Regions from separate parts of the Alteromonas sp. G4i13 genome, predicted to be linked through region 3. Evidence: predicted binding sites of a transcription regulator. Region 3 holds the regulator's gene; each other region holds the start of a gene.

Evidence for each region. Region 3 encodes sigma-54, which starts transcription at its own class of promoters, with help from an activator protein. Its sites were predicted from a motif close to GTTGGCACGNNNNTNGNNT; they were not measured.
Region 1: a site for sigma-54 is predicted at 2,884-2,902, ahead of ACFI6J_RS04685 (OpgD/OpgG family glucan biosynthesis protein). Genes of this name have one in related genera too.
Region 2: a site for sigma-54 is predicted at 6,109-6,127, ahead of ACFI6J_RS03550 (Tll0287-like domain-containing protein). Genes of this name have one in related genera too.

What each region holds. Positions count from the first base shown of each region.
Region 1 covers NZ_JBHNYX010000006.1:162,218-172,822, reverse strand. Annotated here, with positions in the region: gene mdoH (glucans biosynthesis glucosyltransferase MdoH) at 1-1,057, opposite strand, end outside; gene ACFI6J_RS04685 (OpgD/OpgG family glucan biosynthesis protein) at 1,038-2,663, opposite strand; gene ACFI6J_RS04680 (outer membrane beta-barrel protein) at 3,423-3,974, shown strand; gene ACFI6J_RS04675 (YheU family protein) at 4,028-4,264, opposite strand; gene ACFI6J_RS04670 (hydrolase) at 4,313-5,347, opposite strand; gene ACFI6J_RS04665 (TIGR02444 family protein) at 5,368-5,877, opposite strand; gene ACFI6J_RS04660 (ATP-binding cassette domain-containing protein) at 5,858-7,810, opposite strand; gene ACFI6J_RS04655 (YheV family putative zinc ribbon protein) at 7,929-8,135, shown strand; gene ACFI6J_RS04650 (DUF748 domain-containing protein) at 8,314-9,426, shown strand; gene ACFI6J_RS04645 (hypothetical protein) at 9,449-9,607, opposite strand; gene ACFI6J_RS04640 (SlyX family protein) at 9,891-10,139, opposite strand; gene ACFI6J_RS04635 (WD40 repeat domain-containing protein) at 10,149-10,605, opposite strand, start outside.
Region 2 covers NZ_JBHNYX010000005.1:66,342-76,946, reverse strand. Annotated here, with positions in the region: gene ACFI6J_RS03575 (YybH family protein) at 99-521, opposite strand; gene ACFI6J_RS03570 (sulfite exporter TauE/SafE family protein) at 1,150-1,932, shown strand; gene ACFI6J_RS03565 (TonB-dependent receptor plug domain-containing protein) at 2,088-4,205, opposite strand; gene ACFI6J_RS03560 (hypothetical protein) at 4,277-4,645, opposite strand; gene ACFI6J_RS03555 (sigma 54-interacting transcriptional regulator) at 4,755-6,035, opposite strand; gene ACFI6J_RS03550 (Tll0287-like domain-containing protein) at 6,191-6,796, shown strand; gene ACFI6J_RS03545 (cytochrome ubiquinol oxidase subunit I) at 7,124-8,704, shown strand; gene cydB (cytochrome d ubiquinol oxidase subunit II) at 8,701-9,837, shown strand; gene cydX (cytochrome bd-I oxidase subunit CydX) at 9,848-9,955, shown strand; gene ACFI6J_RS03530 (ATP-binding cassette domain-containing protein) at 10,241-10,605, shown strand, end outside.
Region 3 covers NZ_JBHNYX010000027.1:37,546-48,150, forward strand. Annotated here, with positions in the region: gene ACFI6J_RS13885 (HPr family phosphocarrier protein) at 31-303, opposite strand; gene rapZ (RNase adapter RapZ) at 303-1,148, opposite strand; gene ptsN (PTS IIA-like nitrogen regulatory protein PtsN) at 1,233-1,676, opposite strand; gene hpf (ribosome hibernation promoting factor) at 1,690-1,977, opposite strand; gene ACFI6J_RS13905 (RNA polymerase factor sigma-54) at 2,008-3,489, opposite strand; gene lptB (LPS export ABC transporter ATP-binding protein) at 3,563-4,288, opposite strand; gene lptA (lipopolysaccharide transport periplasmic protein LptA) at 4,291-4,845, opposite strand; gene lptC (LPS export ABC transporter periplasmic protein LptC) at 4,814-5,392, opposite strand; gene kdsC (3-deoxy-manno-octulosonate-8-phosphatase KdsC) at 5,389-5,937, opposite strand; gene ACFI6J_RS13930 (KpsF/GutQ family sugar-phosphate isomerase) at 5,938-6,918, opposite strand; gene ACFI6J_RS13935 (calcium/sodium antiporter) at 6,921-7,877, opposite strand; gene mlaF (phospholipid ABC transporter ATP-binding protein MlaF) at 8,571-9,371, shown strand; gene mlaE (lipid asymmetry maintenance ABC transporter permease subunit MlaE) at 9,368-10,144, shown strand; gene mlaD (outer membrane lipid asymmetry maintenance protein MlaD) at 10,154-10,605, shown strand, end outside.

The DNA.
Region 1 (10,605 bases), on a different contig from region 3:
CGGTAAGCAAGTAGGCCTGCCAGCCAGCACGGCGCAGTAGCGCAGCCTCAACAAAGTCATGACTTAAAATTTCACCACCAAAAGGCGCGCGCCCTTCAAGGGTAGGTAGCCCGCAATGCTGCATAAATGGTGCAATACGAATAATGGCATTGTGCCCCCAATAGTTTGCACTGTCTGTTTGCCAAAACGATAGACCTGTCGCCAACATTGGGCTGTAAAGATGAGCAGCAAACTGCACAAAACGACCAAAGAAGGTGTTTTGACGTACCGGCATTGGAATGGTCTGCACTAACGCCGTATCAGGGTTTTGCTCAATACGACGCGCCAAGTCTTGCATGCGCTCTCCAGTCATTACGCTGTCGGCATCTAATACAATCATTGACTCGTAATTTGCACCCCAGCGTTCACAAAACTCTTTAAGGTTGCCCACTTTTCTGTGCAGATTCTGTTCGCGACGACGGTAAAATACTTGGCTAGAGAAGGCACCTAAACGTTTCTTCAGTCGGGAAAAGGCACGTAGCTCTGCATCCGCTTTTTCCATATCGCGGGTGTCGCTGAGCATGAAAAAGTCGAATTTAGAACTGTTGTCACTTTCCATTAATTCGCGAATACAAGCTTCAAACCCCACCATAATACGGCGGGTATCTTCGTTATAAACCGGCATGACCACGGCGTGCTTTTGCGTTAATGGCGCAGTAGCATCAGGAGACGTTTGATTTCTGCGCAAGCTCAACGGGTCGACGTTAAAAAGCTGCAAAAAGAAACCGATAATGCCTGTCCAAAACGCCATACACAACCATGCGAACAGGGTTAGCCCCAACCCCAGCTGTGCAATCTCTAGGTTGGTAAGGCCGTTAGGTAAAAAGATTTCGTACAAACTCCAACCGGCCAGTGCCGTGCTTGGAATAACTAGCATTGCCATGATAAACAAACGCATATGCTCTCCTTTTAAGATGAAATGTGAAGCACGTGCAGTGCCATCACTTTTAACCTGAGGCACGGCTTTAGCCTCGTCCGATACCGCTGCGCAAGCGCGATTATTTTGGTTGGTAGACATAATTCCAAACCTCACTCACACGTTTACCGTCTTTCTCAATGTAAGCGCGCATATCTACCGTCTGCTTTTCTTTCGGCTTAACAAAGAAGGTGGCTCGCCACTCTTGTCCGTCAGCTACGGGGTAAAGTCGCTGCTGAGAGATCGTGCCGTTGGTACCCTGTACCACCAGCTTCATCGACTCGTTATCAAAAGCAATGGCAGAAGGCGCGCTGAAGTCCACGCTGAACTGTCGTGTCGTATTTAGACTGTCGTTTTTAAACTCGTCACCCGGCAACACAGCCTTGCCTTGGCGGGTACGTACTACTGAGGCCAGTTCACTGACAAACGGATTTTGTTCTACGGTTTTAAGCTCGTAAGCGAAATACAGTGATTCGCCCGAATTGAATGGCTTTTCAGGCGTCCAAAAAGCCACAATATTGTCGTGTATTTCGGATTTAGTCGGAATTTCGACGACTTCTAATCGGCCTTTCTCAAAACCAGCTTCTGGCGTCACCCATAGCCCTGGGCGTATATGGTAATTGGCCTCTGCGTCGAGGTAATTATCCCATTCGCCGTCGCGTTGAAGCATGCCGAATCCTTTAGGGTTTGCGTCGCTAAGTGACGTGACTTGAAGGCGTGCAGGGTTAGTCAGCGGGCGCCAAATTTCTTCACCAGCGTGAGTTACCATGAGTACACCGTCACTATCATGCACCTCTGGACGATAGTCGTCATGACGCTTTTCTGTGTTCTCGCCATACAAGAACATACTGGTAAATGGTGCAATGCCTAGCTTGCTCACGTCATCTCTGGCAAATAACCAACTCTCTACCTTAACGCTGGTATCAATATCAGGCTGTATAACAAATTTGTACGCGCCCGCTACAGAAGGGCTTTCAAGACGCGCATAAACAGTAATAGGCTTACCCTCACTCGGTTCTATGACCCAGAACTCAGTGAAGTGGGGGAACTCTTCGCCTTTGGCTAGCGCCGTATCAATCGCAAGACCTCGTGCTGAGATACCGTACACTTGATTTTTACCTACAAGACGGAAGTACGATGCCCCCAAAAACACAGCAAATTCGTCTTTGTACTCTTCGTTCTTGATAGGGTAGTGAACGCGAAACCCAGCAAACCCTGACTTTTCGTCCGTTAGCCCAGCTAACCCTGACGCAGACCCGTCATAGTTGAACATGTCACTGTTGAACGCTAGGCGTTCAGGCTTATTGCTTTCACCAATAGTGTGGATAGTGACGGGGTATTCATATAAAAAACCCGGGTGAAAAAACTGCAGTTCGTAGTCATTCTCACCATGCCAAAGACTCTGCTCGGGCTTGAAGCGAATTGAACGATACGTGGTGTAGTCAATTTCTTTAAGCTTGCTGTTTAACCCGTGATCGTCCTGCTCGTAGCTCTCTGTCGCTGACTGGCGTGCAGCATCAATAATTGACTGAAGAACCGGCGATGCTTTTTGAGGCTGATTGTCGTTGTTAACCTCAACTGCACCTGCTTGTTGAAACGCAAATAATGCGATGACACTGCTCATCGCTAAAAGAAGGTGTGACAGCTTATTGCGCTGACGCACATTCGTTTGTAAATCTTTACCGAAAATTGAAACTGGCTTAGCCATTTGTCCTCTCCTTATGAAAACAATGGTTATCCAGATGACCATCAACAACTCGTTACACGCCTTACCTACTGAAAAGCGTTTTTTACAAAAACGGTATTGATTGAAGCCACGCGAGAAAGGCGCTCTCTTCCTTTCTGTGTTCACTGACATCGCGGATATCGCGAAAGCCGAATTCCTTGCCTAATGGCTTGAGTGAACGTTGGATAACTCATAATGACTTGAGCAAAAGCTGTTCCAACACGAAATAGCCGCCGTTATTTTTTATATTTTTCATAATTTACAATGCTTTACAAACACACACATTGTGGATTATTGGAGAACACTGGCTTGTAAAAATGTCCGATGAGTTAGACAAAAGGATAACTGTTGTTTTTTAGAGACAGTTTTGTGTGCCAACGTTTTACTAGGAATACATCAAACTTTGATTTTGAACATTTCAAATGTGTAGCCTCTAAAAAGCCAGACGTATTTTATCTATAAATATTAGCAACATAGATAAATTAAGACATATCAAAATAGTGATTTAGTACGAAGTTGGCAAACGCTTTGCTATTCATCATGTAGATAAATAAATCGGACACTATTTCTTAACGGAAATAATAAAGATGGCATGAAGACGGTTTTCGTTTCTTTGACCATCAACCCAGTAACACTTTGTTGCGCGCTATAAACGCGCCGCCTTACAACAATTTTTGCAGAACGTCTGAAATGGACGGAAGCAACGTAAGGGGGTTACTGAACATACTAAGGAGTTATCACATGCGTAAATCAATCACACTTATTGCTGCTTTAACTGCAGCGGCACTTCCTCTTACAGCTATGGCCGACAAGCCTGACTGGCGTTACGTAGAAGGTGGTTACACCAAAATGGACTTTGACGACAATGAGTCTTTTGAACCAGACGGTTTAACCGTTAACGGTAAATACCTATTGAATAGCAACTGGTACCTAAACGGCGAGTATAGCTTCTTTGAAGAGGGCAACTTTGACTTTGATATGCTGACACTAGGTGCGGGTTACCGTTTACCTGTTAACGCGACAACAGACGCGTATTTTGGTGCCAACTTAGAGCGTATTGACGGTGACGTAAACGACGAAACAGGTTACAGCATTAATGCTGGCCTTCGCTCGATGATCACAGAGCAGGTAGAGCTGGCGGGTGAAGTTGGCTACTACGATGTAGACGATGGTGAAGCGACATTTAGAGTAGGCGCTAACTATTACATCACGCCACAATGGGCTGTGGGTGCAAACTACAGAATCATTGATGATTTAGACATTATGCAGGTAACTGCACGTTACGCGTTTTAAGCCTTCCTCTCCTCAGGTAGGTAGCCGGGTTGCTCGACCCGGCTTTTTTATGTCTATTGTTCTTCAGCTTCGCTTGGCTCAATATCTTCTTTTCTTTTGATATCTACACTTTCATGAAGCTCTGAATAGACCAGCACCGCCTCACCCGATTTGAGTCTGTTTAACACTTGCTGCACTTTCACATCTAGCGCAACTTCTTCAGCGCCGTAGTCCGTGCCCTCTCGCAGAGCAAAAGACTCAGCCAGGCTATAAAGCGTATCGGCTTCTAGCGCGTCAATGGGGATTATCATTCACACTCCTGATAAAAAGCGTTTGGGTAAATTATTAGGACATCAACATTAGCGACTGACGTAACGACACGTAGTATTTACAGGTAAGGCTTCACTTACAAAGCGTTTCACCCGTTCGTGCAGCCATACTTTAGGATTTAATATAGAACCCTGCATGAACCCAACGTGACCGCCTCGTTCACTTAGCTCCACGATAACGTTGCGCGCAAGCTCTTCTTCCTTAGGCACAATTAAGTGATTCATAAAGGGATCATCTATGCTATGCAATACCAGTGTAGGACAGTGGATCGCGCTTAAAAAGTGATACGCACTACACTTTTCATAGTAGTCTTGAGCGTCTGCAAAGCCGTGAAGCGGCGCTGTGATCTTCTCGTCGAATTGGGTAAAGCTGGTGATCTCTTCCACATCAGTTTTTGTTAGCTGTATAAGCTTGCGATAATCGATGTACTCCATTTTCTTACGCAGCGTATCTTTCATGCTAGTAAGTAAATACTTTTGATATACGCGAGAAAAACCTTGGTTAATTGATTTAGCGCACTCTGAAAGTTTAAGAGGTGAAGAAATGGCAATCGCTGCCTTAAGCCACTTTTGCGCAGGGTTTTCGCCCAACAGTTTCAATAGCATGTTGCCGCCAAGGGAAAAGCCGATGGCCACTTTAGGAATTCGTGGAAATTTATCGTGAAGCCACTCTAAGAAAAAGCTGGGGTCTTCTGTTTCTCCACTGTGATAAGCCCGCGCCTTTAAGTTTGGCACGCCGCTACAGCCGCGATAGTGCATCATCACCACCTGCCAACCATTCACCGACAATTGAGCCATCATATCGTTCGCGTAATGCGACTTAATGCTGCCTTCTAAACCATGAAACATCACCACGATACCCGATGTTTCCTGCGGTTTTGGCCCCCACGCCACATCGACGAAGTCGTCATCGGGTAATGTGAGACGCTCCATGTCGTAAGACAAAGGCAACCGCTTTTGAATAAAACGCGGCCATATGGTTTGCACATGACGGTTCTTCGCCCACCCTGGCACCTTAAAGCTGCTTTTTATTATCTTTCCATGCGATAGCGCTGATTTACTCATTTTGTTTTCTTATTGTGTTTTTACGATAGATGGTTAACCACTAGGCTCACTAGTTGGCGCGCCTCGTTGTTGTCTCGCAGTCCGTATGCATTTATAAACGCTGCGATAGACGCGTTAAATACGTTAGACGATACAGATTGCCCTTGACCCAGATGCGTGACTGGCTGCTCATTGAACGACGCAACAATATCGTGCTGCTGCTGTCTTTCAAGCTCTAGCTCTTGTGCTTTGAGTGCGTCATATTCTGCTTGGTCTCCGCCTTTTTCGGGGCTCGCAGCCTTTCGCCTTGCACGGTGATACTGTAACTTTTCTTCGGTCGCACTTGATGCCGCAATCACTGCCTTAAGCTGTGGCAAATTAATGATGACATTATTCTCTAAACACCAGCAAATCAGCAAGAGAACGTTTACATTAACCTTGTGGTTGTCTTGCAGTAAAAGCGCAAGGGGAGCCATATCACCTTTGGTATAGCGAGAAACGCTATACTCCCAAAACGCGCGGTTTTCGATATTAGGCGTTGGCATTGTCATACTCTTCTCGTTTTAACTCAATTTGCTCTTGGGCATCTAGCCATGCCATCTCTTCTTCCTCAAGCTGTTGCTTAAGCTGAGTTTGCTTGTCGAGTAGGCCCATAAGCTGCGCCTTTTTGTCTTCGCTGTAAAGCGAAGTATCGGCAAGTGACGCTTCCACCTCAGCCAAAGCAGCACCACATTTTTCCATGGCTTTTTCGTGTTTTTCAATGGCTTTTTTAAGTGGCGCAACCCTTTGCCTAAACTCGGCTTCACGGCGTTTTTCTTCTTTACGATCTAATTTGCGTTCCGGCTTACTCTGCGCGCCAGTCTCTTGTAGCTCTTCGTTTTTGGCGTCGCTGTTGGCCTTGGCTTTTTCCGCTGCCTGCTGCTTTAAAATCCAGTCGCGATAGTCGTCCAAGTCGCCTTTAAATGGTTCAACTTCGCCACTGTCTACCAAATAGAAATCCTCACATACCGAGGAGAGTAAGAAGCGGTCGTGCGAGACCAGTACCATGGCGCCTTCAAAACCTTGAAGCGCGATATTTAGCGCATGGCGCATTTCCAAATCTAAGTGGTTGGTAGGCTCATCCAGCAGCAATAAGTTAGGCTTCTGATAAACAATTAACGCCAATACTAAGCGCGCCTTTTCACCGCCCGACATAGGTGCCACGGGCGCTAACGCTTCATCGCCATTAAATCCAAATCCGCCCAGATAGTCGCGAAGTTGCTGCTCGGTGGCTTTTTCGTCAATGCGCTGCAAATGAAGAAGCGGAGTAGCGTTAGCATCTAATGTTTCTAACTGATGCTGAGCAAAGTAACCAATCTTAAGGCCTTTAGCCGTATTAAAAATACCTTGTTTTGGCGCATGCACGCCCGCCAATAGTTTGATTAGCGTAGACTTACCCTGCCCGTTTCGACCTAGAAGACCTATTCTGCTGCCAGGTACTAAATTGAGTTTCACCTGTTGCAGCACAATATGGTCGTCGTAACCCAGCTGTATCTTTTCCATTTGCACAAGCGGGTTTGGCAGTGCCGACGGCGGCGCAAAAGAAAAGCTAAATGGGCTTGCCATATGGGCTGGCAACAAGGTTTCCATTTTCTCCAACTGCTTAATACGACTTTGCGCTTGCTTAGCTTTACTCGCTTTAGCTTTAAACCGGGTAATAAACGAATTGAGGTGCGCTACTTTTTGCTGCTGCTTTTCATATTCAATGTTTTGCAAGCGAATACGTTCAGCGCGCTGGGTTTCGTAAGACGAGTAGTTACCGGTGTAGGTGATAAGCTTCTGTTGTTCAACACTGATAATTTGCGCAACCGTGTTGTCGATAAAAGCTTTATCGTGAGAAATCAGCAATAGCGTTCCCGCATAGCGTTGAAGCCATTTCTCTAGCCAAATAACGGCGTCTAAGTCTAAGTGGTTAGTAGGTTCATCAAGCAGCAGTAAGTCTGAAGGACAAAGTAGCGCTTGAGCTAGGTTTAGGCGCATACGCCAGCCACCTGAAAAATCGCTAACTGGCGCGCTTAACTGCACATTGGTAAACCCAAGACCCGACAGAATGGTCGCTGCGCGAGCTTCCACGTCGTATGCTCCCGCTTGTTCGAGCTGCCCGTGAATTTGGCCAATCTTTACACCGTCGCCGCTTTTTTCAGCGGCTTCTAATTGCGCCTGTAGATTACGTAAATGTTTGTCACCGTCCACCACATAGTCTATCGCAGTTCGGTCAGTTGCTGGCGTTTCCTGTGCCACGCTTACAATTCGCCAGTCATTCGGTACGCTGCAGTCGCCAGCATCGACACTTAACTCACTTCTCAGCAGTGCAAAAAGCGTGGACTTTCCGCAGCCGTTGCTGCCAATCAGCGCTACTTTGTGGCCTGGAAAAACCTGCGCCGACGCCTCTTCTAGCAACATTTTGCGACCGCGAAGTAGCGATACATTTGAAAGCTTTATCATGAGTAACCTGTGATGGAACAAACTAGGGCGCGTATAATATCAAAAACTTAAGGTAAAAGCTGATCAACACTTACCATTTCAAGGTATAATAATCGCGAAATTCTCCAAAGGTGTATGTATGTCAAAACGTGTAAAACGCCGCTTTGTTGCAGGGGCTACGTGCCCCAAATGCCAAGAGCTAGATACGATTTCGTTATATTTTGAAAATAACGTAGAAAAGTTGGAGTGCGTTGCGTGTGGATACAATGAAGCGCAAACTGATGAAAAGGTGAGTGCCGCCACACGCTCAAACGAAAATGTGATTGGCATCTTTAAACCGCACTAACATTCCTACCCACGTCTCAGTAAATCTTACCTTAAAGCCTGTGTAACACCTTACAACGCTGTGCTCAGGCTTTTTGCAAACGTCTCTTCATGCCACGCCAACACTGGGTATCCTCGTTACCTAACGAAAGAGGTTGCTCAGGCATAATTTTTGTATTTCCTTTGCAAAGGAGTGAAATATGAAACATGCTAAAAAACGTGTCTGCTATGTCCTTATAGCCTTGTTGCTTACGCTTATTGCCATAAGACTTTACTTGCCTTACGCCGCAGCGTCATACATCAACACGACGCTGAGTCAGTCAAAAGAGTATAACGGCCGCGTGGGCGATGTAGATTTAATGCTATGGCGTGGCGCATATAGTTTAGAACATGTTTTGCTTTATAAGGCGAACGGGCAAGTAGATAGGCCGCTGTTTAAAGCTGACTATGTGGAGTTTACGCTTTCATGGTCACAACTTTTCAAAGGTGCAGCGGTAGGAAAAGTCATTGTTAATTCCCCCGAGATTAATTTTGTAGACGGCAACACGGAGGAGAGAAGCCAGTCTGGTAAGGATGAAAACTGGTTATCTATCGCCGACCAACTCTTCCCGTTACGCATCGACAAGCTAACTATTAACCAAGGAAAAGTCGCTTTCCACAACCCCGATACTTCTCCGGCTATCGACATTGCGCTTCATGATATTCAGCTTGAAGTGAATAACTTGGTGAATAGCGATAACTTGTCAGACTCACGTGTAGCAACGGCCAAAGCGCAAGGACAAACGGCACAGCAGGGCACGATATCCTTAAACGCTAAACTCAACCCCGCAACAACAGCCCCCACATTTGACGTTGATATTCAAGCTGACAACGTTGGGCTAGTGAACTTTAAGAATCTACTTGATACCTACGCACCGTTTGATCTGGAAGCCGGCACCCTCACGCTTGCGGCTGAAGTGGCGTCTAATGAAGGGAAAGTAAAAGGCTATATCAAACCCATATTGCATAATGTGGAGGTATTTTCTTGGAAGGGTGACATTGAACGTGACGGCGATGGTTTTATTGAAGGCAGTATCGAAGCCATTTCCGCGTTTGTCACCGAACTGTTTGAAAACCAAAGCGAAGACCAAATTGCCACACGCATTCCTGTTGAAGGCGATTTATCAAGCCCTGACACCCAAACATGGGAGGCATTTACCGCGATTTTAAAAAATGCATTTATCGAAGCTTTTAACGGCGATGTGGAGAAAAGTATAGAGTTGGATAGACTCGAGCTGGATAAGTTGGAAGCGCCGGAAGGCTCTGAAAATTAAGAGCCCTCGCCGCTGAGTGCGCTTAAATAGTACAGCTATCGCCACAGTCGTTGGCGCCGTCGCGCATACCTTCAATCTCTTGACTCTCTTGCTTGTCTTTTTCAGCCTGTTTCTCTGCTACTGACTGCTCAACAGAGTCAAAATCGATGCTATCAAACGCATCCATATCAAAATCGCTCATAACTCACTCTCTTAAATAGTAAAAAAGGCTTCTTTTTGCTGAAGCCTTTGTATCGGGGCGCAAGTGTAATTCAAATGTATATCCTGGCTAAATGAAGACTTCGCCTAACTCATAACAAGATGAACTAGCGTGATGTTTTTTCAACACTACTGCACATCAACGAAGCGCCTTTGATGTCTTCTCAGGCCTCTCCCCACGATGAGCGCCCCGCAATAAGTGTCATCGCCAATGGACGTGATCCACATGAATACCGCGTTGCAATTACTAGTGCGCTTCAATTGTTTTAGTAATGCGGAGGCGGGGTTTCTTCTGATTGCTTAGCAATATTAGACGGCTCGATAGACTTAACGCGGTCAACGACATGGCGTACTTTAAAAGCTAAATCGTCAAGCTGCTTTTGTTGCGAAGACAGCGCTTCATTAAGTGCCTCGATAGTGTGTTCTTGAAAGGCTACCTTCATCTGTAACTCTTCAATATAGCTATTGGCGCTATCTATTTGCTGTTGTAGATGCTCAGCGCTTTTCTCTGTCATGTAAATTCTCTATCTCTCTCGTTGCCATTCTTCGGCAAGGCCACTACTGCTTATGGACAATATATTATCATTGGGGAGGAAGGCGACGCCATACACAACTGCGGTTGGTGGTGAAACTGACTCTCGTGATGCAACCTGTATAGACTGCACTTGCTCGCCAGTTTCCAAATCCCACAGGTATACTTTTCTCGCGGGAGAGCCTGTTAGTAAAAACTGACCATCTTTGGAAAACTCAACGTCTGTGAAGATTTTCTGACGCGCTGCATATTTGAGGGATGCCACAGGCTGCCCGGTTTGCACATTCCACACTTGCGACTTGCTCTGGCTGTCCGCAGTAAAAGCAAAGCGGCCTTCATCATCAAGCGCTACTTTTGTTACTCGCGTGGGGTGGGCGAATGTATGAATTATTTGCCCAGTGTCAGTGCTCCATAAATACGCTATGTAATCATTGCCCCCCGTCAATGCG
Region 2 (10,605 bases), on a different contig from region 3:
GAAGACTAGGGGCATAGCAATATGCCCCTATTTAAGAAATCGTCTGACCCAACTTACCTACTTCCGCTTTTGACTCTGATCTTGTGGATAAAAGAGAATCACGCAAAATCTAACAAATCAGTACCGAAGAAGTTATCGATGACACAGCGCCATTCTCCACTTGCATCCCTTTGCAGAACATAAACGGCGCGCTTACCCTCGCAGGGTAAGGCGTTGGGTGTTGCTTTGGGAACAAGGTAAAGCTTCGCGACGACTAGCGCTACGTCACCGGCTTGTATAACCCGTTCATCTCCGGTTGTAACAAAATGATCGGGCATGAATTTCTTTTGAAATTTAAGCAGGGCATCAACGCAGTCGCGCTGCGTGGCATGTTCTTCAGCGGCTTGGTTTTGCGTTGAGCTGGACATAGGGGTCGCGACCACTGTTGCATCGCTAGCATAACATTGGGATAAGGCGTCTTGATCGCCGCGGTTTACTGCGTCATGCAACTGTTGTAACACGTGAGATATTGGATTGTTCATGGCTGTCGTTCCGTTATTTTTACCGCAAGACGAGCCAATAAAAAACCCGCCTTTGCGGCGGGTTTAGTGAATTCTATTTACGCACTAGCTAACCCGCCCATTCCTTAGAATAGCGAGAATAATAATCAGCGCAGACGCTGAGTAAGCAGTATGTGTATTCGTGTTTTTAGGCATAGTATTTAAAAACAGTGCGCTGCTAGTGAGTATTTAATGACCCGAGTATCCTGTGCATAATGAAGAAAGTCAATGGGTTTTTAGGTGTAGAAATTAGACCCATGCGAGTGGGTGGGCAAGCGGTAAGTGTAAGGTATAAGATGTAAGGTGTAACGCTACCCTAGGCTTCAAATATGGTAATGCGAATAATCGAGCCCTGCTTTAAACAATTATAAATATCTCTATCAGTGAACCCGCTATTGCGGAGAAGTTGCCTGGCAACTAGCTTAGCGCCTTTTGTACACTGCTTGTCACGTATTACTCGAAGTGCTTTGTTTAAATAACTTATAGAAGGCATGATAAATAACCTTACGCGCTAGGCGTGAATTTTGTATGATATTTGAACGATATGTTTTGGTGTAATGATCACACAAACCATACAAACTGTGTTACGAATTAAGGTGGAATTTGACCCTTGGAGTTACTTTATAGCTGGTTAACGGCCAATGATGCGATGTCGATGTCATCATCAGTAGTACTTGTTGTTACCTCCTTCTTTACGTCGATGATGACAGCAACGCTGGGTATTGGTGGCGGGGTCTTATTACTGGCAGTAATGGCCGGTACTATGCCAGTCAGTGCGCTGATCCCGGTTCACGGTTTAGTACAGCTTGGTTCAAACGGCAACCGTGCACTGATGACGGCAAGGCATATCGACTGGAATATGCTGAAGTATTTTTCTTTAGGCGCAATCGTTGGCGCTTTTTTGGCCTCGTTTGTTGTGGTTCAGCTGCCGTTGGTTATTATTCAATTTGCGGTTGCCGCATTTATTTTATTTCTGGTGTGGGGGAGTAAACCCAAAGCACAAGAAATGAACCCCGCGGGTAGAACATTGGCAGGGTTGGTAACCACGCTGGTTTCAATGTTTGTAGGTGCCACAGGGCCTCTGGTGGCGGCATTTGTACACAGAAATAATTACAGCAAAATGCAGGTTACCGGCACGTTTGCCAGCTGTATGACACTGCAACACGGCCTTAAAGCGTTTGTTTTTACCTTTGTAGGGTTTTCTTTTGCCCAGTGGGCCGGGCTAATCATTATTATGATCGCCAGTGGTGCGCTCGGCACATTCATCGGCTTGAAAGTATTAAAGCGTGTCCCAGCTGAAAAATTTATGCTGGCGTTCAAGATAGTGGTGACACTGTTGGCCCTGCGGCTCTTGTGGCAGGCATTCTCAACCTTATTTCCCGCTGTAATCTGACACAGTTCTTTACCTTCAAAATACTTACGTTAGTGCGCAAGTTTTCATTTCTAGCGTTTAAAACGGCATGTGTATCAGACATTACGAGTAGATAAACCAGCGAAGGAGAATCACTGGTTTATCTTTATGCCTTTTGGAGTTTGAGTTTTAAACGGTTAGAACCTGTAGCTCAGCGATAAATGCCACTCTCGTCCCGCAGCGGGTACTCGCTCACCTACTGCAACATCAGTATTCATCACGCGGTTAATTCCTGCTGTGTGTGGGGCGTAGTGTTTATCAAACAGGTTATGAACGGTTGCCGTTACCTGAAGGTTTGACTGTGCATTATCTATAAGGGTGAAAAGCCCCGTAATATGCACCAATCCATATCCAGCGGTAGTGTTTTCACTTTGTAGCGCTGAAACGTGGTTTTGTGCTCCTGCCAATTCTGACGTTAATTGGAGTGCCATTGGCGTATCAAGCAGCTGTGTGTCCCATTGAATGGTGGTGATCAGCTGTTCGGGGGCAATACGAAACAACGCATCGTCGATATCGTCGCGATTACCGTGCTGAACACTTGCTACTGCGTTAAGCTTCACGTTATCAAACACATTACCCGAAACAGTCAGATCTGCCCCTTTGATTACGGCGTCTGTATTAGTCCACTGAAATGGTGTTGTGCCTGCCATCATGGTGGAGACCATATTGGCAGCCATATTCGTGCTGGGAGAACCAGTAATATAGTCTTCAATATCTTGATAAAAGAGGCGAGGAGAAACTGACCAGTTTTTGAAACGGTAATCAATACCCACATCTATTTGGCGTGCAGTTTCGTTGTCTAGAGCCAAGTTACCAATGTAGTTAAATCCGTCTGCCATTCCCCCAGAAATACCAAGAGGTAGCCACGTATAGCGCTCGAAGTAAGTAGGGGCACGGTTTTTCTGCGATACGCCAAGGACAACATCGACATTGTCGCTGGCGTGATATCGCGTGCTAGCGGCAATATCTAACATGTTATAGCTCTTACTGCGTTCTGCCGCGTTGAAATCATCAACGAGTGAAGCAATGGCTGGGTTCATCATAACCATATTAGAACCGGCTAGCCCGGCATCCATGTCAACACGTGTATATCGGGTACCAATTGTTGTTGAAAAAGATGCTTTATCTCGCTGCCATTCTGCGTATACGCTGGCTGTGTCTTTTTCTACGTTGGTAAAGTTATCAACGAAGAACATGCCGTTATTAGGGTTGGTGATGGTCGAGTTATTCCTGCTGTGGTGCAGATAGGCACCCAGTTTGAGGTCACCTTCATAAAATGGCATTACATAGGTGGCATCTACACCTTGAGCAATAGCATCAGCGTTATTCTCTCTCGCCATGTCGGCAGACATCACCATGCGCTGTGAGAAGTTGTCCATGGCATGTTGGTTGCTGTTGCCAAACCAGCTTAACGTGAAGAACTCCCTATCGTTTGCGTTATAGCGATAGCCCAGTCGATACCAAGCGGCATCAATAAAACCAATGTCCATGGCTAAAGCAGGCGTGCCGCTTTCGTTAGTATTAAGTTGCTGATAACTCACATCGATTTGGTGATTGCCCCACTCGACGCCCGCCCTAAACTTACCGCCATTTCTTTGGTAATGGCTGTTTGGTATAACGCTGTTATCTCCCGACTTTTGTTCGTCGCGCTGCTGATGAGTGAAGGCGCCGCTAACAAAAGCCTGCTCACTCTTATAAAACAGATTGCCTTGGTATTGCTGACCGCTTCCCGGAGATATTGCGCTGGCACTTACGCTACCGCTAAAGCCTGTATTCAAGTCAAAAAGTGCTGAGGCATCAGAGTGAATGCGAAGCTTTCCGCCTAGCGTCTGCACACCTGCACTTACTGGCACAATCCCCCGGTAAAGGGTGGCAGTCAGTCCTGGTTCTGGCAGCACATGAGAAAGGGGCGAGTCCATGGCGTTTGGTCCTGCTCCAGCAATATCAACGCCATCAATGCTTACGCCAACTCTGTCACCATAAAGTCCTCTATACTGAATAAGCCCGGTGACTGGGCCGTTTCGAGATATCGACACGCCAGGTAATGTGGCAAGCTGATCGCCGAAGTCAGCGTCAATATTGCTGGTAGCACTAACAGACTCTTGCTCGATATTTTGCGTGCTAAGGGAAAGCGGTGTGCCAATAACGGTGACCACTTCTGTCGAAGTGTTATCGGCCAAGTCGATGGTGTTTGCGTAAATGTGTACGGGCGCGCACGCAGTGAATACGGCAAGCGCAATGATAGATTGCTTCATAACAATTCCATTTTAAAAAACGAGTGTTGTGCATGGTGAAGGCATGCATGCTCAGTGTGTTTTGGAGGTTGTTATGCGTGTGGTGGGGCGCGGCTTAGCGGCGCCGCGTAAGCAAAATCTGTAAAGGGCTTAGCCGCTAAACGCGCGACTAAGGCGCGATAGCGAACCAGCGATAGTAAAGGTAATGTGGCATGTAGTGGCTCGTCAACCTGAGGTAAGTCGGCTAGCGTGCCATTGGTACAGTCAACGTGCTCGGCGGGTGCTTTGAGCAGTTCGGGGCTAACAAAAACGAACTCACCTTCAAACTCAGTGGCGCTAATTGAAATGTAGCGCATGGTCTTGCCAGTACAAATAAGTTCAATATCTTCACCTACAAACGCACGTGCTTGCTGCATAGTATGGGCAGCAAGGCCAAGTGCTAATGCATTCTGCAAAAGCATACAAAGGCAAAGTGTTAGTGTAAGTAGGCGTCTTAAAGTCATTTTTCTTTATCTGGTTAGCGCCTTTTTATCATAGCCTGCGTTTTGGTAATTTTTCTACCTATTATTTTTAAGTATCTCCAACCCCCGCTTTTTTCAGCTTTCTGTAAAGTGTACGGGTACTCACTCCCAGCGCTTGTGCAAGTTGCTGGGTATCGCCTTCAAAAGACGTGTGAACCTGACGTAAGTATTGGCTTTCCATTTCGTCTAAGGTTACAACGTTACCGTGAAATGACGAGGCATCATTGATAGCATCAGAGCTTATGTTATCGAGCTCGGGTAAGTCTGTATCGTAAATAACGGTTTCATCAGCCAGTAAAATAGCTTGGTCTACAATGTTTTTAAGTTCGCGAATGTTTCCCGGAAACGGATAGTTGGCTAGTTTTTCTAGCGCGTTTTTATGAAACCGTTTTTTCTCTTTAGACATTGCCAAAAAGTGAGCGGCTATCAGTGCTATATCTGATTTTCGTTGTCTTAAAGAAGGGAGGTTGATAGGAAAACCGGCAATGCGGTAGTAGAGGTCTTGTCTGAATTCGCCCGTTTCCACCATGTGCTTTAAATTTTTGTGTGATGCACACACCAAACGAAAATCAGCCTTTTTAGAAACAGTGCTTCCTACAGGTCGATAAGTTTGAGACTCGAACAGCCGCAGAAGCTTTACTTGTGTGGAAAGTGGGATATCGCCGACTTCATCAAAAAACAATGTGCCGCCTTCCGCTGCTTCTACGAGCCCTTTCTTATTTGTGGTTGCGCCCGTAAATGCCCCTTTTTCATAACCGAATAGTTCGCTTTCAAGCAGCGTGTCAGACATGCCGGTACACTCGATGACAACAAATGGTTTGCCAGCACGGTGACTACTCGAGTGAAGTGCTTGGGACACCAGCTCTTTACCCGTGCCGGTTTCGCCAAACAGTAGTACTGAAATATCTGAGTTAGCGGCGCGATTTATTTTGTTTAGCATTGCTGTAAATGCCTCTGATTCGCCGACCATCTTTCCTGCTGAAGGTCGGTTTGAAGCAAACGAAAGCTTATCAAGTATTTCCAAGAAACCTAATAGTTCTCCGCTACCGTCGAAGATCGGGCGCATGAGGATGTCGCAGTAGCTTTGACCCTCACTGGTGGTATGAACGTGTACTACGCTAGCCGCTCGTCCTGTGGCTTTACTCTCTTGCATGGGGCAATGCTCGCCGCACTTATCGCAAGGTTTGCTGTTGCGGTGAGAGACTTGATAGCAGGTACTAAAGCCAAGCTTTATATCCACAGGGTAGGTGTCTCTGTAGGGCTGGTTGACAGCTTCAATAACGTAGCTTGGGTTAATGAAGATTGCGGGTTTATCTACCGCATCTATCATCGCTTGTACTATGGATATATTCATGGGTGGCTGAATATTAGTTTGTTCTAATTTGATTTTGGCAATTTATCATATTGGCATAGAGCTTGTTCACTGTTTGAGACAAACGGCAATACTTCGGTAGCAACTCATTCAATTCCAAGGAGAGTTTTATAATGAAAAATGGCGTAATGCTGGTGGCGATAAGCTTATTGGCAAGTAGTGCTCATTCATTGGCAGATACAGTGACTGCCAATGAGAAAAAAAGTGAAAACAGTGTACAGGAAAAAGTCAAAGAAGCGCGATTACACGCAAAAGCACTGGGAGGCGCGCTAAAGTCACGACTACAGCAAGCTATTCAATCCGGAGGGCTAGAGGCTGGCGTTAACGAATGCCAGATTGCAGCGGCTCCTATTGCTCTGGCGCTTAGTCAAAACGGGTGGGAGGTTGGGCGTACCGCGCTGAAAGTAAGGAACCCAAACAATGCGGCAGATCAATGGGAGCGTGAGCAGTTAGCGTGGTTTTCACAATTACTGACCAAAGCTAAGCAAGACAATTTGGCCCCTAAAAGACCTATTGAAACTTATCAATACGATAGCGAAAGCGGTGAGTTTAGGTACATGATGGCGATTGAGCAAGGTCAGGTGTGCATGGCATGCCACGGAGCTAATGTGGCGCCTTCAGTAAAACAATCCATTCTAAAGCACTATCCCAACGATCAAGCTACAGGGTTCGAATTGGGAGAATTACGAGGCGCGTTCACACTCTCATATACCCCTTAACTTTTCCTTATACTCCACTTTTTGACAATCTGCTAAGCAGCCTTTCTCTTGTGCCATATTTGTCACCTAAATGACAAATATGGCGAATGCATCGCCATCAATTGTTGCGTTGGATCAATAAGCCACACGCTCGGTCGTGGAATAATTTATCTGCACAGTACGAAAATACCGCCGTTTATCGGTAATTGCGCTTAAGCAGCCAAATTACTGATGTATGGCATAAACCGTGCTCTTGCCATGCGGCATATTCACGTGTTCATCACTGAATTTTAAACCACTTTTCTGCTAAGCGTTTAACGCGCAAACGAAATACAAGGGAGATAACCCATGAGCGATACGTTAATAGAACTATCGCGGTGGCAATTTGCATTAACTGCAATGTTCCACTTTATATTTGTACCCTTAACTTTGGGGCTTAGTTTCCTACTTGCCATTATGGAATCGGTATACGTAATGACGGGTAAAGAAATTTATAAGCAGATGACCCAATTCTGGGGAAAGCTGTTTGGAATTAACTTTGCCATTGGTGTAGCCACAGGCTTAACCATGGAATTCCAGTTCGGAATGAATTGGTCTTACTATTCTCACTATGTAGGCGATATCTTCGGTGCGCCACTTGCCATCGAAGGCCTAATGGCCTTTTTCCTAGAATCTACCTTCGTGGGGTTGTTCTTTTTTGGCTGGGACAAAATGTCAAAGGTGAAGCATCTGATGGCGACTTGGCTGGTGGCCATTGGTTCAAACTTCTCTGCACTGTGGATCTTGATTGCTAACGGCTGGATGCAATACCCGGTAGGCGCTGAATTTAATTTTGAAGCCATGCGTATGGAAATGACCAGCTTTGCTGAGGTTATTTTTAACCCCGTAGCACAGGTCAAATTTGTTCACACTGTATCAGCAGGTTACGTGACCGGCGCAATGTTTGTGTTGGCAATTTCAAGTTACTACCTGCTTAATCATAAGCATATCGCCTTTGCGCGCCGTTCGTTCGCCATAGCTGCTAGCTTTGGCCTGGCCTCAACGCTTTCTGTGATCGTGCTAGGTGATGAAAGTGGTTATGAGCTTGGTGATGTACAAAAAGTGAAGCTGGCAGCAGTTGAAGCTGAGTATGAAACCCATCCTGCACCTGCGCCGTTTACTGTGTTTGGTATTCCAAACGACGAAAAGCAGGAAACCGAGTACGCCCTTCAAATTCCTTGGGCAATGGGCATTATTGCTACCCGTTCGTTAACCGAAGAAGTAAAAGGTATTAAGGATCTTAAAGAAGAGAATCGCGAGCGTATTCTAAGCGGAATTAAAGCCTATGAAGTACTTGATGATGTAAGAAACGGCACCGCGACAGCTGAGCAACGTACTGCCTTCGACCAAAATAAAGACAGTTTGGGCTACGCTATGTTGCTAGAGCCTTTCACTGAGAACGTTTCAAATCCTTCTGATGCCGCGCTTCAACAGGCAGTAGATTACAGCATTCCGCCGGTTGCCCCATTGTTTTGGAGTTTCCGCCTTATGGTTGTGGCTGGCTTTATTATGCTTGCGCTATTTGTGTGCGCCTTTTACTACAGTACTAAACACAAGATTACTAAGCCACGTTGGCTATTAAAAAGCGCGCTCTACGGTTTGCCGCTTCCTTGGATTGCCTGTGAGGCTGGCTGGTTTGTCGCTGAATATGGCCGCCAACCATGGTCAATTGCAGAGGTGCTTCCGGTGCATACGTCGGTATCTAATCTCGCCGTAAGCGACGTGGTAATAACCCTTGTAGCCTACAGTGCTTTCTACACCGGCATGTTCATTATTGGTTTTTACCTAATGAAGAAGTTTGCCAAAAAAGGGCCAGTTCCACCTGAAGATAAGCAGCCTGACACTGAATTTTATCTTATTGACCTTGATGAGCAAGGAGCAAAAGCATGATTGATTATGAACTACTGAGAGTCATTTGGTGGTGCTTGGTTGGCGTTCTGCTAATTGGCTTCGCGGTTACCGATGGCTTCGATTTGGGCGTTGGAGCACTGCTCACGCTTATTGGTAAAAATGACAAAGAGCGCCGCGTAATGATAAATACAGTAGGGCCGCACTGGGATGGCAACCAAGTTTGGTTTATCACCGCAGGCGGTGCTATTTTCGCCGCGTGGCCTATGATTTACGCCACTGCGTTTTCTGGTTTTTACCTTGCGCTGGCCCTCACCTTAATTGCCCTTTGGATGCGCCCGATAGGCTTTGATTACCGCAGTAAATTGCCTAACCCGCAGTGGCGGAAAGCGTGGGATTGGGCGCTATTTGCTGGCGGTATTATCCCAGCCCTTATCTTTGGTGTGGCTTTTGGTAACCTGCTGTTGGGCGTACCGTTTGAAATGGATAGTACGCTTAAGTCAACCTACACAGGCTCGTTCTTTGGCCTTTTAACACCGTTTGCGCTGGTGGCAGGACTGCTATCTGTGGCTATGTTGCTGAATCACGGTGCAACCTGGCTACAAATGAAAACCGATGGCTTTATTGAAGTTCGCGCACGTGCAGTATCGGTTGTGTTAAGCCTGGCTGGTGTCACGCTATTTGTACTTGCAGGTGTTTGGGTAGCATTTGGATTAGATGGCTTCGTGATTACGTCGGCAGTCGATACCATTGCTACGTCAAATCCACTTAAGAAAGAGGTTGCCATTGAAGCTGGAGCTTGGGTGAGCAACTACAGCAAATACCCCCTTATGATGGCAGCACCTGTGCTGGGTATTATTGCTGGTTTGGCCTGTGCGCTTTTCTCTAAGAAAGGTAATGCAGGCATGGCGTTTGTATCAAGTGCGCTATTTATAGCAGGCGTTATCTTAACAGCTGGCTTTTCAATGTTCCCATTCCTAATGCCAAGCATCACTATGCCAGAGGCGAGCTTAACCGTATGGGACGCTACGTCTAGCCATATGACGCTAAACGTAATGTTTATCGTTGCCTGTATCTTTGTGCCTATTGTACTTAGCTACACGGCCTATAGCTTTTACGTAATGCGCGGGCGTATTAAAAATGAAGACCTTGACCAGTCTCACACCATTTATTAAGGAGAACGCTATGTGGTATTTCGCTTGGATTTTAGGAGTTTTGCTGGCGTGCTCTTTTGGCATTATCAACGCCATGTGGTTGGAGTCGACGGAAAATATGGATAGACCCGAAGACTAGGTGTTTTAAATAGCGCGGAGTTCATCCGTTTTCAAACACGCCGTAAACCCATCCATGGGGGCTCTTCAGCAGCGTCCCTGCTGCTGAAGGTTTGAAAACGGATGAACACCGCGCTATCAGTTTAATTGGCAGGTTCTTGCAGCCAGCCCACCACCACTTGGAAAAGAATGAAAAAGAAATGCGAGATTTGCTCTCGTTACTAAGTAACGCAAAAGAAGAGTCAAAACCACAGTGATCAAAGAAAAAGTTCCCAACCGGCAAACGCTTAATGCGTGGTGCAATGAGATGGATAAGGCGCAGTCGCTTGGCTTGCGCACTTCGCTTATGGCGCAAGTAGTGGTTAAGTGTTTGTCGCTTTTTTCTTTGATTATTGGGTTCTATTATTTTTCTCATATTGCTCATGACTGGGTAGTAAACCAGTCTCCTGCAACAGCGAGTGATGTCACAGGACTTGCCGTTTCTCTGGGGCTTAGCTGGCTGCTACAAGGCGCATTCAATGCCTTATCTAGTAGTGCAAGAATGCAGGTATTAAACAAGCTCGAACAGCACCTACAACACGTATTCATTGAGCGTCAATATGCGCTTATTCGACAGCACTCGGTTTACTATTGGCAAACGGTGTGGCTGCAGCACTTACAGGCTTTTGCTGA
Region 3 (10,605 bases):
TTAATTGGTCAATGGATTGGGCAAGTAAGACTATTCGTCTTCGTTAAATCTGCCCTCAATAAGCTCTTCAATAGCTGCAAGTGCATCAACAGCATCACTGCCGTCCACAATCACGTCTACCTGTTCACCTTGATGGCTTTCAAGCATCATTAATCCCAATACACTGCTTGCGTCTGCTTCTTTATCGCCTTTTTTTAAGATGATTTTAGCGTCGAATTGATTAGCCAGTTTAACCAGTTGGGTCGCCGCTCTTGCATGCAACCCTAACTTATTGACGATAGTTAGCGTTTTTTGAATAGTCATTACTGATTCAGCTCTCTATGGCGAATTTGTACATCAGGGTGTATTTCACTGAAGGTTTTCGACAGGGTCTGTGCGATATAAACCGAACGGTGTTGGCCACCAGTACAGCCAATCGCTACGGTTACGTAACTTCTGTTATTGCGCTCTAAATGAGGCAGCCATGTCGTTATTAAATTCTGAATTTGCCAAATGAACTTGGTCACTACAGGCTGCGACCCCAAAAATACTTCTACTGGCGCGTCTAATCCGGTCAGATGTTTAAGGTCCGGCTCCCAGTGGGGGTTAGGTAAAAAGCGGGCATCAAAAACGTAATCCGCATCTTTAGGAATACCGTGCTTAAAGCCAAACGACTCGAACACAAGCACAAGGCGTGAGCTTTTCTTACCCAAGATACGCTCTCGAATTAACTCTGCCAGTTGGTGAATGGTAAGCTTATCAGTGTCTAAATATAAATCTGCGCGTTCAGCAATAGGAGCAAGTAGGGCTGACTCGGCTTTAATGGCTTCTGAAAGCGATTTATTAAGCTTGGCGAGAGGGTGAAGACGACGTGTTTCGCTAAAACGCTTAACCAGTACATCATCGCTCGCGTCAATGTAAACAATGGTCATCGACCACGAAGAAGGCAGGTAGTCTAGAATTTCTACCAAATCGTCAGGATTTTTAGGTAAGTTTCTCACATCGATACTTACCGCAACCTGATCGTACTCGTCAACAACTGTATGGGTTAAGGTGGGAAGTAAGTTTACCGGGATATTATCAACACAGTAATAACCTAAATCTTCCAATGCGCGAAGTGCGACAGACTTACCAGACCCCGAACGACCACTGATTATTATCAGCTTCACCTACTTTCTCCCTAATACTCTGGTTTTATCACATACGCGTTGTTGAATTAGGCGCCTACTAAACGGTTAATAGGCGCTTAATGTTTAACTTAATGCAGATAGAATATCGTCGCTTGTCGTTGCGCGACGTATTGCTTTAATCGTTTCTTTGTCGCTTAGTTTACCAGCCACGGTGGCCAGCGTTTGAAGGTGTCCTTCGGTCTGTTCCTCGGGAACGAGTAGCGCAAAAAAGATGTCTACGGGTTTCTCGTCAAGGGCGTCAAAGTCGATTGCTGGCGTGCTGGTTACAACAATGGCAATCACTTTCTCAAGGCCCGGCAGGCGCCCGTGGGGCAGGGCGATACCATTGCCAATGCCTGTACTACCCATACGCTCTCGAGCCATCAAACTGTTAAGTACCGTTGCCTGATCAATGTTCTCGTTTTGCTTGGCAGCGATATCAGCGATGATCTCAAGAATTCGCTTTTTACTATTACACTGAACCGCACACTCGGTGCGGTCCAGACTTACGATGGCTTGTATATCCATGCTTAATTAACTACTAATGTTTTTTCAGTTTTTCCTTATGCTTGATTACCTGCCGGTCGAGTTTATCAACCATGCTGTCAATCGCCGCATACATGTCGGTATTTTCTGAGGATGCGAATACTTCAGCGCCACTTAAATGAACGGTCGCTTCGGCTTTTTGATTTAATTTTTCAACGTTCAGGATGACATGCACATTAGAAATGTGATCAAAGTGACGTTCAAGTTTGCTGAACTTCGTATCGACATAATTACGCAAAGAGTCGGTGATTTCGACATGATGACCAGTAAGGTTGATTTGCATATTTCGTCTTCCTTATATTATTAAGCCCGATTAAATAAGGCTTTTGCGTTGGTTCGACGGCGGGATCGACAACGATTCCCGGTACTTTGCTATTGTTCGCCGGGCAACTTTAATGCCTTGTTCGGCCAACAATGAAGCAATCTTGCTATCACTTAGCGGCTTGCTAGGCTTTTCAGCGGCCACTAATTTCTTGATCAATGCACGAATCGCTGTAGATGAACATTCACCACCAGACTCTGTTGCAACGTGGCTTGAGAAGAAATACTTCAATTCGAAGATTCCACGTGGCGTATGCATGTACTTTTGCGTTGTCACTCGCGAAATAGTGGATTCGTGCATATCTACCATTTCTGCGACATCATTTAGCACCATTGGTTTCATCATTTCCGGGCCGTGCTCAAAAAAGCCCATTTGCTGCTGCACAATGCAGTTTGCAACCTTCATTAAGGTTTCGTTACGAGATTCAAGGCTCTTTATGAACCACTTAGCCTCTTGCATGTGTGAGCGGATGAATTGTGAATCGCTACTATTCTTGGCACGGCGACTCATTGCTGCGTATTGTTGATTTACGCTTAACTTAGGCAGACTGTCGGGGTTCAGCTCAACCACCCAACGGCCATTTTTCTTGGTTACTGAGACATCAGGAATAACGTACTCAGGCTCTTTAGTAACTAAAGCACTACCTGGGCGAGGATTCAAGGTTTGCAGTAAACGCATTGCCTCGCGTAGCTGATCTTCTTTCAATCGGCTTTTACGCATAAGCGTACGATAGTCTTTGCTGCTCAGTAAGTCAGAGTACTCTTCAATCAGTTGCTTTGCTTCAGCAAGCCACGGTGTGTCTTCTGAAAATTGGCGCAATTGCACCATCAAACATTCTTGTGGAGAGCGTGAGCCAGAACCAATAGGGTCGAACATCTGAATGCGCTTTAGCACACATTCTATTTCGTCCATTTCAATTGGCTCTTCCATATCATCATCGTTGACCGCTTCTAAAATATCATCAAGGGTAACGGTTAAATAACCTGACTCGTCAATAGAGTCGATGATTGCTGTAGCGATTGCGCGATCGGTATCCGAGAAATGGGTAAGGCGCATTTGCCAAAGAAGGTGCTCTTGAATATCTTCAGTAGTCTCACCTTGGAAGATTTGCTCGTCGTCATTGGATGGACCCGGAGCAGGCGAAGATGAAGCAGAGTAGTATTCGTCCCATGTGCTGTCGATTGGCAGCTCATCGGGAAGATCGTTTTTCTCAAGTGCATCGCCGGCTTCTAGTGTGTCACTAGATGCAGAAGCAGTGGCCTCAGAGCCGCTGTCATCGTTGTCGATATTGTTCTTTTCTAGTTGCGGCTCGTCATTACCTTCTTCAACTTCTAATAGCGGATTAGAATCGAGCGCTTCTTGGATCTCTTGTTGAAGATCAAGTGTAGAAAGCTGCAGCAGTTTAATGGCCTGCTGAAGCTGTGGTGTCATGGTAAGTTGTTGGCTAAATTTTAGCTGTAAAGATGGTTTCATCTACGTCTTATTTAAATGCTCTAAATTGAATATACCAGAGCGAAACTGAAAAATGACAATTCGGTTACATTAACTATAGCCTGAATTGTTCGCCTAGGTATACATCCCTTACTTTTTGATTACTTAAAACCTGTTCCGCCGTTCCTTGCGCAATAAGCTCGCCATGACTCACAATGTACGCCTTTTCACAAACATCCAATGTCTCTCGTACGTTATGGTCCGTGATAAGGATTCCAATCCCCCTATCGCGAAGATGTTGTATTATCTTCTTTATATCATTAACTGATATTGGATCAACACCAGCAAATGGTTCATCTAACAAAATAAATTGCGGTTTTGCTGCCAGAGCGCGGGCAATCTCAACGCGACGGCGTTCGCCCCCTGACAAACTCATCCCCGTACTATTACGTATATGGTTAATATTAAATTCATCAAGTAGCGCATCAGCTTCTTCTTCTTGCTGTTGTGAATTTAAATCTTTACGGGTTTGCAAAATGGCCATGATATTTTCATGTACCGTGAGCTTTCTGAAAATAGAGGCTTCCTGCGGTAGGTAGCCTATTCCGCGGCGTGCACGCTCGTGCATGGGCTGATGAGTTAGCTCATTGTCGTCAATTTCAATCTTGCCTTTATCCAAATTCACTAAACCAACAATCATGTAGAATGTGGTGGTCTTACCAGCGCCATTTGGGCCAAGAAGACCGACAATTTGACCCGTTGAGACAGACAGGCTTACATCTCGTACAACCTGTCTTGACTTGTAAGCCTTAGCAAGATTTTTAGCGCTCAAAGTTGCCATTGCTATTCATTGCCCTCGTTGTCTTTTTTGTCTTTCTTAGACGAAGTTTTGCGAATGGTCTCAGGTGTGAATACTGTGGTCACTCGACCCTCACCATCCTTACCTGCGCCGCCAGTCGCTAGCAATTGCTCGGTAATCATATCGAACGTGATGTTGTCACCCTGTACTTTACTGGTGTCTTGTTTCAACTCTGCGTTTCCAGCAAGAGAAATCGTTCGGTTCACCACTTCATAGCGTATTTCATTAGCTTTTGCCGAAACTGGCGTGCCGTCTTCCAATTGCTGGGAATAGCTTGCAGGCTTTCCTCTAGCAATAAATATTTCACGACCACCACCGTCAGTGGCAATTACTTCCACTTCGTCAGCTTCAATAACCAAAGAGCCTTGAGTTATGAGTACGTCGTCTTTGTACAACGCGGTTTTATTTTTACCGTCGATAAACTGGGTGTTCGAGCCTATTTTTATGGGCTGCGAAAAATCATCTTCACTGGCGTGTACCGCACCGCTAGCGATGGCAAGCAATAAACTAGTTGCTAGGGGAATAAGTGGTTTGTACATGATCTAAAAGCTCGTATTCTTGTGTGCGTAAATTCGCGTTAAACCCATTACTTAAAATGACATATTGGGTGCCCAGTATTTCAACGGGTTGGTCAGATGTCATTTGCTTGGTTTCTAAATTAATTTGAATGTACTCGGTCGATATACTTCTGACAAAGTCATCGCCAGTTTGGTTCTCAATATTAACTTGGTTTTCCAGCTGGATTAGCTCGTTATTGTATAGTGTACCTTCATCAGCGGTTACCACCCATGGTGATGACGCGTTTTCTGTATAAAGGGTGTATTTAGGTTGCTGAAACAATACAAAGCCAAGCTGGTCGTAATGCTCCATCGACTCTGCAAATACTTTGTGATTTAACTCACCGTCTTGATTGTACAGCGTAGTGGTTAGATTTTTTGCTTTGTAGGCGGGCTTTAGCGCATCGTTTTCACGATTCCCCTGCGTTTCAGGCTGCTCTTCCATCCACGTAGGGATGTACATCAGCATCGCCAGAATAAATAGCGCCGATATACTTAATCCTAAGCGATTAAAGCCAAACAGGCTCATACACTAGCTCCAAAAATCTCATTTGTTACCCCTTTGGCCTGCAAAATGGTATCCGATATTTCTCGGACCGCGCCAAACCCACCGGGAAGGGTCGTAATCCAGTTTGCTTGTTTTGCTACGTAAGGATGGGCATCGGCAACCGCAATTTTAACCGCAACGTGCTTGTACATACCCGTATCTGGCATGTCATCACCTACCGCAGCCACTTCGTCAGTGTTTAACTCAAGGCGTTTCATCAGGTCACTAAGCGCGTCTGCTTTATTCTCTTCGCCTTGAATTATATGTGCAACATTCAGTGCCTTCATTCTATTTTCAACAATGGCAGAGCGACGTCCAGTAATAACCGCGACATTCACTCCATTGCTCACTAGCGCTTTTACACCATATCCATCACGGGTATGGAATGCTTTAAGTTCTTCACCGTCGTTACCTAAATAAATTCGGCCATCTGAGAACACACCATCAACGTCGCATACCAGCAACTTTATCTTGGCTAGTTTAGCGAAAAGCGAGTCATTTATTTCCGTGTACAAGGTGGTTGTCATTTAAAGCACTCCTGCTTTTAGTAGCATATGCATGTTAAATGCCCCAACAGGTTTGCGCTTATCGTCAGTAACCATTAACGCACTAATTTTATGGGTTTCCATCAAATTCAGGGCTTCTACAGCCAGCTGACCTGCGGTGGTAGTCTTGCCGCCTTTAGTCATTACTTCTTTCACTGTCGCACTGTGTACGTCTACGCGGGCATCGAGAATTCGTCGTAGGTCGCCATCCGTAAAGACGCCTGTCAGCGTACCGTCTGCCGCTATCACGCCTGTCATACCCAACCCCTTTTTAGATATTTCCAGCAGTGCGTCAGCAACAGAAGCACTGGCATGGACAAGGGGGATATCACTGCCGCTTTGCATGATATCGCTAACTTTAAGCAGAAGTTTTCTGCCTAAACTGCCGCCTGGGTGCGAAAGCGCAAAGTCATCTGAGGTGAAACCTTTTTGGTCTAGTAGTGCTACCGCAAGCGCATCACCCATAACCAGTGTGGCGGTTGTGCTTGACGTAGGAGCAAGGCCTAGCGAACACGCTTCTTTTTCAACGCTGATATCAAGTACGACATCTGCGTGTTGTCCTAATGAGCTGGAAGCACTGTTGGTCATGGCGACCACCTGTATGCCTAAGCGTTTAACTACGGGCAATAAATTAACGAGTTCGTTAGTCTCGCCAGAATTAGAGATGGCGAGTAAGACATCGCCTTTGCTTAGCATGCCCAAGTCGCCATGGTTGGCTTCACCAGGGTGCATGAAAAACGCAGGAGTACCTGTACTGGCAAGCGTAGCGGCAATTTTATTGCCGATATGCCCAGACTTTCCCATACCACTCACGACAACTTTACCCTTGCAGGCAAAGAGAATATTACAGGCAGCGATAAATTCATTGTTTAAGCGTTCTGCCAGATTAGCAATAGCCTGCGTTTCAATTTCAATAACGCGCTTCGCTGAGTCGATATAGTTCATCTGAGTTTGTGTATTCATGATTATCCGAATAGCCAGAATTGATAGCCGATAAAGCAAGCCAGAAGTATGAATCCATTAGTTCTTGATATTGTACGTTTGCCGATTAAATCGAAGCTGAACAAGAACAATAATAAGGTTAAACCAAGCATTACGTACATATCTCGGTTATAAACGTCAGGGTCCAGGATACCAGGCGCGATTAAGCCGGGCACGCCAAGTACGGCAAGTAGGTTGAAGATATTTGAGCCGATGATATTACCCAGTGCTAAATCGTCTTCACCTTTCAGTACACCCGCAACACTTGCTGCTAGCTCAGGTAGACTTGTACCAAACGCGATAATCGTTAGTCCGATAACCAAATCCGAAATGCCCATGTATCTGGCAATTTCTACTGCCGAGTTCACCAAAAAGTGAGCACTTAATGGAAGTATTACAAGGCCTACACCAATCCAAATGAGGGCTGACGTATTTGAAACGCCTTTGGGGATTTCATCTGCGGTTTCCGCAACCAGAGGGTCTTCTTTATCTACCTGTAGCGACAGCCACGCCATCATTGCCAGTACGAAAATGAACAGGCCTAGTAGGATAATGCCTTCATAAGACTTAAGTTCACCGTCAAACATAAAGCCAATGGCAATCAATGAGATGATAAGGAGTGCTGGAAGTTCGCGCTTTAACGTTGTTGATGAAACAAGCAATGGTTTCACTAGCGCGGTTATACCTAAAACTAGCGCGATGTTCGTGATGTTAGAACCTAGCGCGTTACCCACGGCGGTGTTCATATTGCCATTTGCGGAGGCTATGGCGGAAACCACAATTTCAGGTGCCGAAGATCCCATAGCGACAATCGTTAGTCCGATCATCATTGGAGAAATGCCGATGTTTTTTGCTAATGCTGAGGCGCCATATACAAACCGGTCAGCGCTCCAACTCAGTACAATCAGCCCAACAAGAAAAATGACAATGTTTAAAAGCACAACAACCTGTAATAGAAAGTATTTCGCTAGATTGTCGCAAAAAGAGTGCCATTTGCCTATGCTCGCAGCGTTTTATTTTCGCCAAATACTGTCAATTGATGTAAATTTCCGCTGAATACGCAAATTAGGTCGCACTTACACACACAAGACTTCATATTCAGTTTCAGTTAAGAAAGAACAAAATAGGATGGTATTAGGATTGAATTGGGAAGCTTGCCAGACCTTCCCGAAGGGCGAGTTTATAATGTCCGTACTCTTTGCTGTGTCACCTTGATGTAGAACCACTATACCTGCGGTAACACGCCGCGATTACGAACATTTTAAACCTCGCTGCGTGGGTAATAATCTATACGGACTGGTATATAATTCGTCTTAATCGAACATAACTTGTAACTTTTTGACTTTGGCGAGGGGCTTGAAAAAGCGTACAATGCCCTTAAATTACACCGCCCAGACAAGGTGCTCTATGCAGTGTCTGGCGCTAGAAATTCAAAAAAGTACACTGGAGAGTAAACTTTTTTGATTTTATGTGACCATAAAGTAAACTGTGCAGTAAACCTTAAGAGTGGATCAAGTGAAGGCACAGAAATTGAATACTCACTTACTCTTATAACCTTAAAATTTTCTAAGTGGATTGAACGCGTTATTTTATAAGGTCTCAATCCAACGTCAGGGGTCGACATTTAAGTAACTATGGATCATTTAGTTGAAGTAGATAACCTTACCTTTAAGCGCGCCGATCGCATCATTTATGATGGGATATCGCTAAAGGTACCCAAAGGCAAAATTACTGCGGTAATGGGGCCAAGTGGTATAGGTAAAACCACGCTGCTACGCCTTATTGGCGGGCAGTTAACGCCAGATGAAGGTGACGTTAGATTCGACGGCGATTCGATTGTTTCTATGTCGAGAAAAACGCTATATGAGACACGGCGTAGAATGAGCATGCTTTTTCAAAGTGGTGCGCTTTTTACCGATATGAGTGTGTTCGATAACGTGGCGTTTCCCCTTCGCGAACATACAAAACTTTCTGAAGACGTTATTGCGACAATTGTCGCTTTAAAGCTACAGGCAGTAGGATTGCGCGGTGCAGCTCAATTAATGCCTAGTGAATTGTCTGGTGGTATGGCGCGCAGGGCTGCTTTGGCAAGGGCAATTGCACTAGATCCAGATTTGATCATGTACGACGAACCCTTTGCCGGACAAGATCCTATATCAATGGGTGTGCTGGTTAAGCTTATTCGTGAATTAAACGACGCACTAGGCCTTACCAGCATAGTGGTGACTCACGATGTCACTGAAGTACTGACCATTGCTGATTATATTTATATCTTAGCTGACAAGCGGGTTATCGGTGAAGGAACGGCGCAGCAAATCAAAGAAAGTGACTCTGAGTTAGTCCAGCAGTTCTTGAAAGGAAAAGCAGATGGTCCGGTACCATTTCATTATCCTGCACCTGATTTGAAAGCAAGCTTCTTGGGGGCAGATAAATGAAGTTCTTCCAATCAATAGGCGCTAAAACGATAGGGAAGGTCACTGCGGTTGGTCGAGCAGCTCTTATGTTATTCGGAGCGTTAATCGCTGTTCCTAGGCTTAAAAATGTACCGCTGGTGATTAAGCAATTGTATGTAGTGGGCGTTCAGTCGCTGCTAATTATTATGGTGTCGGGGTTATTCATCGGCATGGTAATGGCGCTACAAGGCTACACCATTTTGGTTGATTATGGCGCAGAAGGTAGCTTAGGCCCCATGGTCGCACTTTCATTGTTAAGAGAGCTTGGTCCCGTTGTTACCGCATTGCTTTTTGCTGGGCGAGCTGGCTCAGCCTTAACAGCTGAAATAGGCTTAATGAAAGCCACGGAACAGCTGAGTAGTTTAGAGATGATGGCGGTAGACCCGCTACGACGTATCGTCGCACCGCGTTTTTGGGCGGGAATGTTAGCGATGCCTATGCTTGCCATTATCTTCAGTGCCATTGGTATTTTAGGCGGCCACTTAGTGGGTGTTGATTGGTTAGGCGTTGATGCAGGCAGCTACTGGTCAATTATGCAATCGACAGTAGATTGGAACCAGGATGTCATAAACGGCGTAATAAAAAGCCTCGTGTTTGCCTTGGTTGTAACGTGGATTGCCATATTTAAAGGTTACGATTCTATTCCAACATCGGAAGGGATCAGCAAAGCGACTACCGAAACGGTGGTCTATTCATCATTAGCAGTATTAGGGCTGGACTTCGTGCTAACTGCCCTTATGTTTGGTATCGAGTAGGGGATTGGAATGAGTAAGTATAAAACGGAAGTAATGGTTGGTGTGTTTGTCATGCTTACTATCGGTGCGTTGTTGTTATTGGCACTGAAAGTAGCAAACCAAACGGTAGCCACCGAAGGCGATACCTACACGTTATACGCAAAATTCGACAATATTGGCGGCTTAAAGCCGAGATCGGCAGTAAAGGTTGGTGGGGTGACGGTTGGCCGTGTGTCATCGATTACGCTAGACCAAGAAGATTTTACGCCAGTAGTTGAGCTGTCAATTTTAAATGAATACAACGGCTTTCCAGAAACCAGCTCTGTGTCTATTTTGACCTCGGGTTTGCTAGGCGAACAGTATGTTGGCTTCCAACCTGGCTTCTCTTTCGACGGTGTCGCTAATTTACAGAATGGCGATTACCTTCAGGATACTAAGTCAGCTTTGGTTCTTGAAGACCTCATTGGTCAGTTCTTATTTAA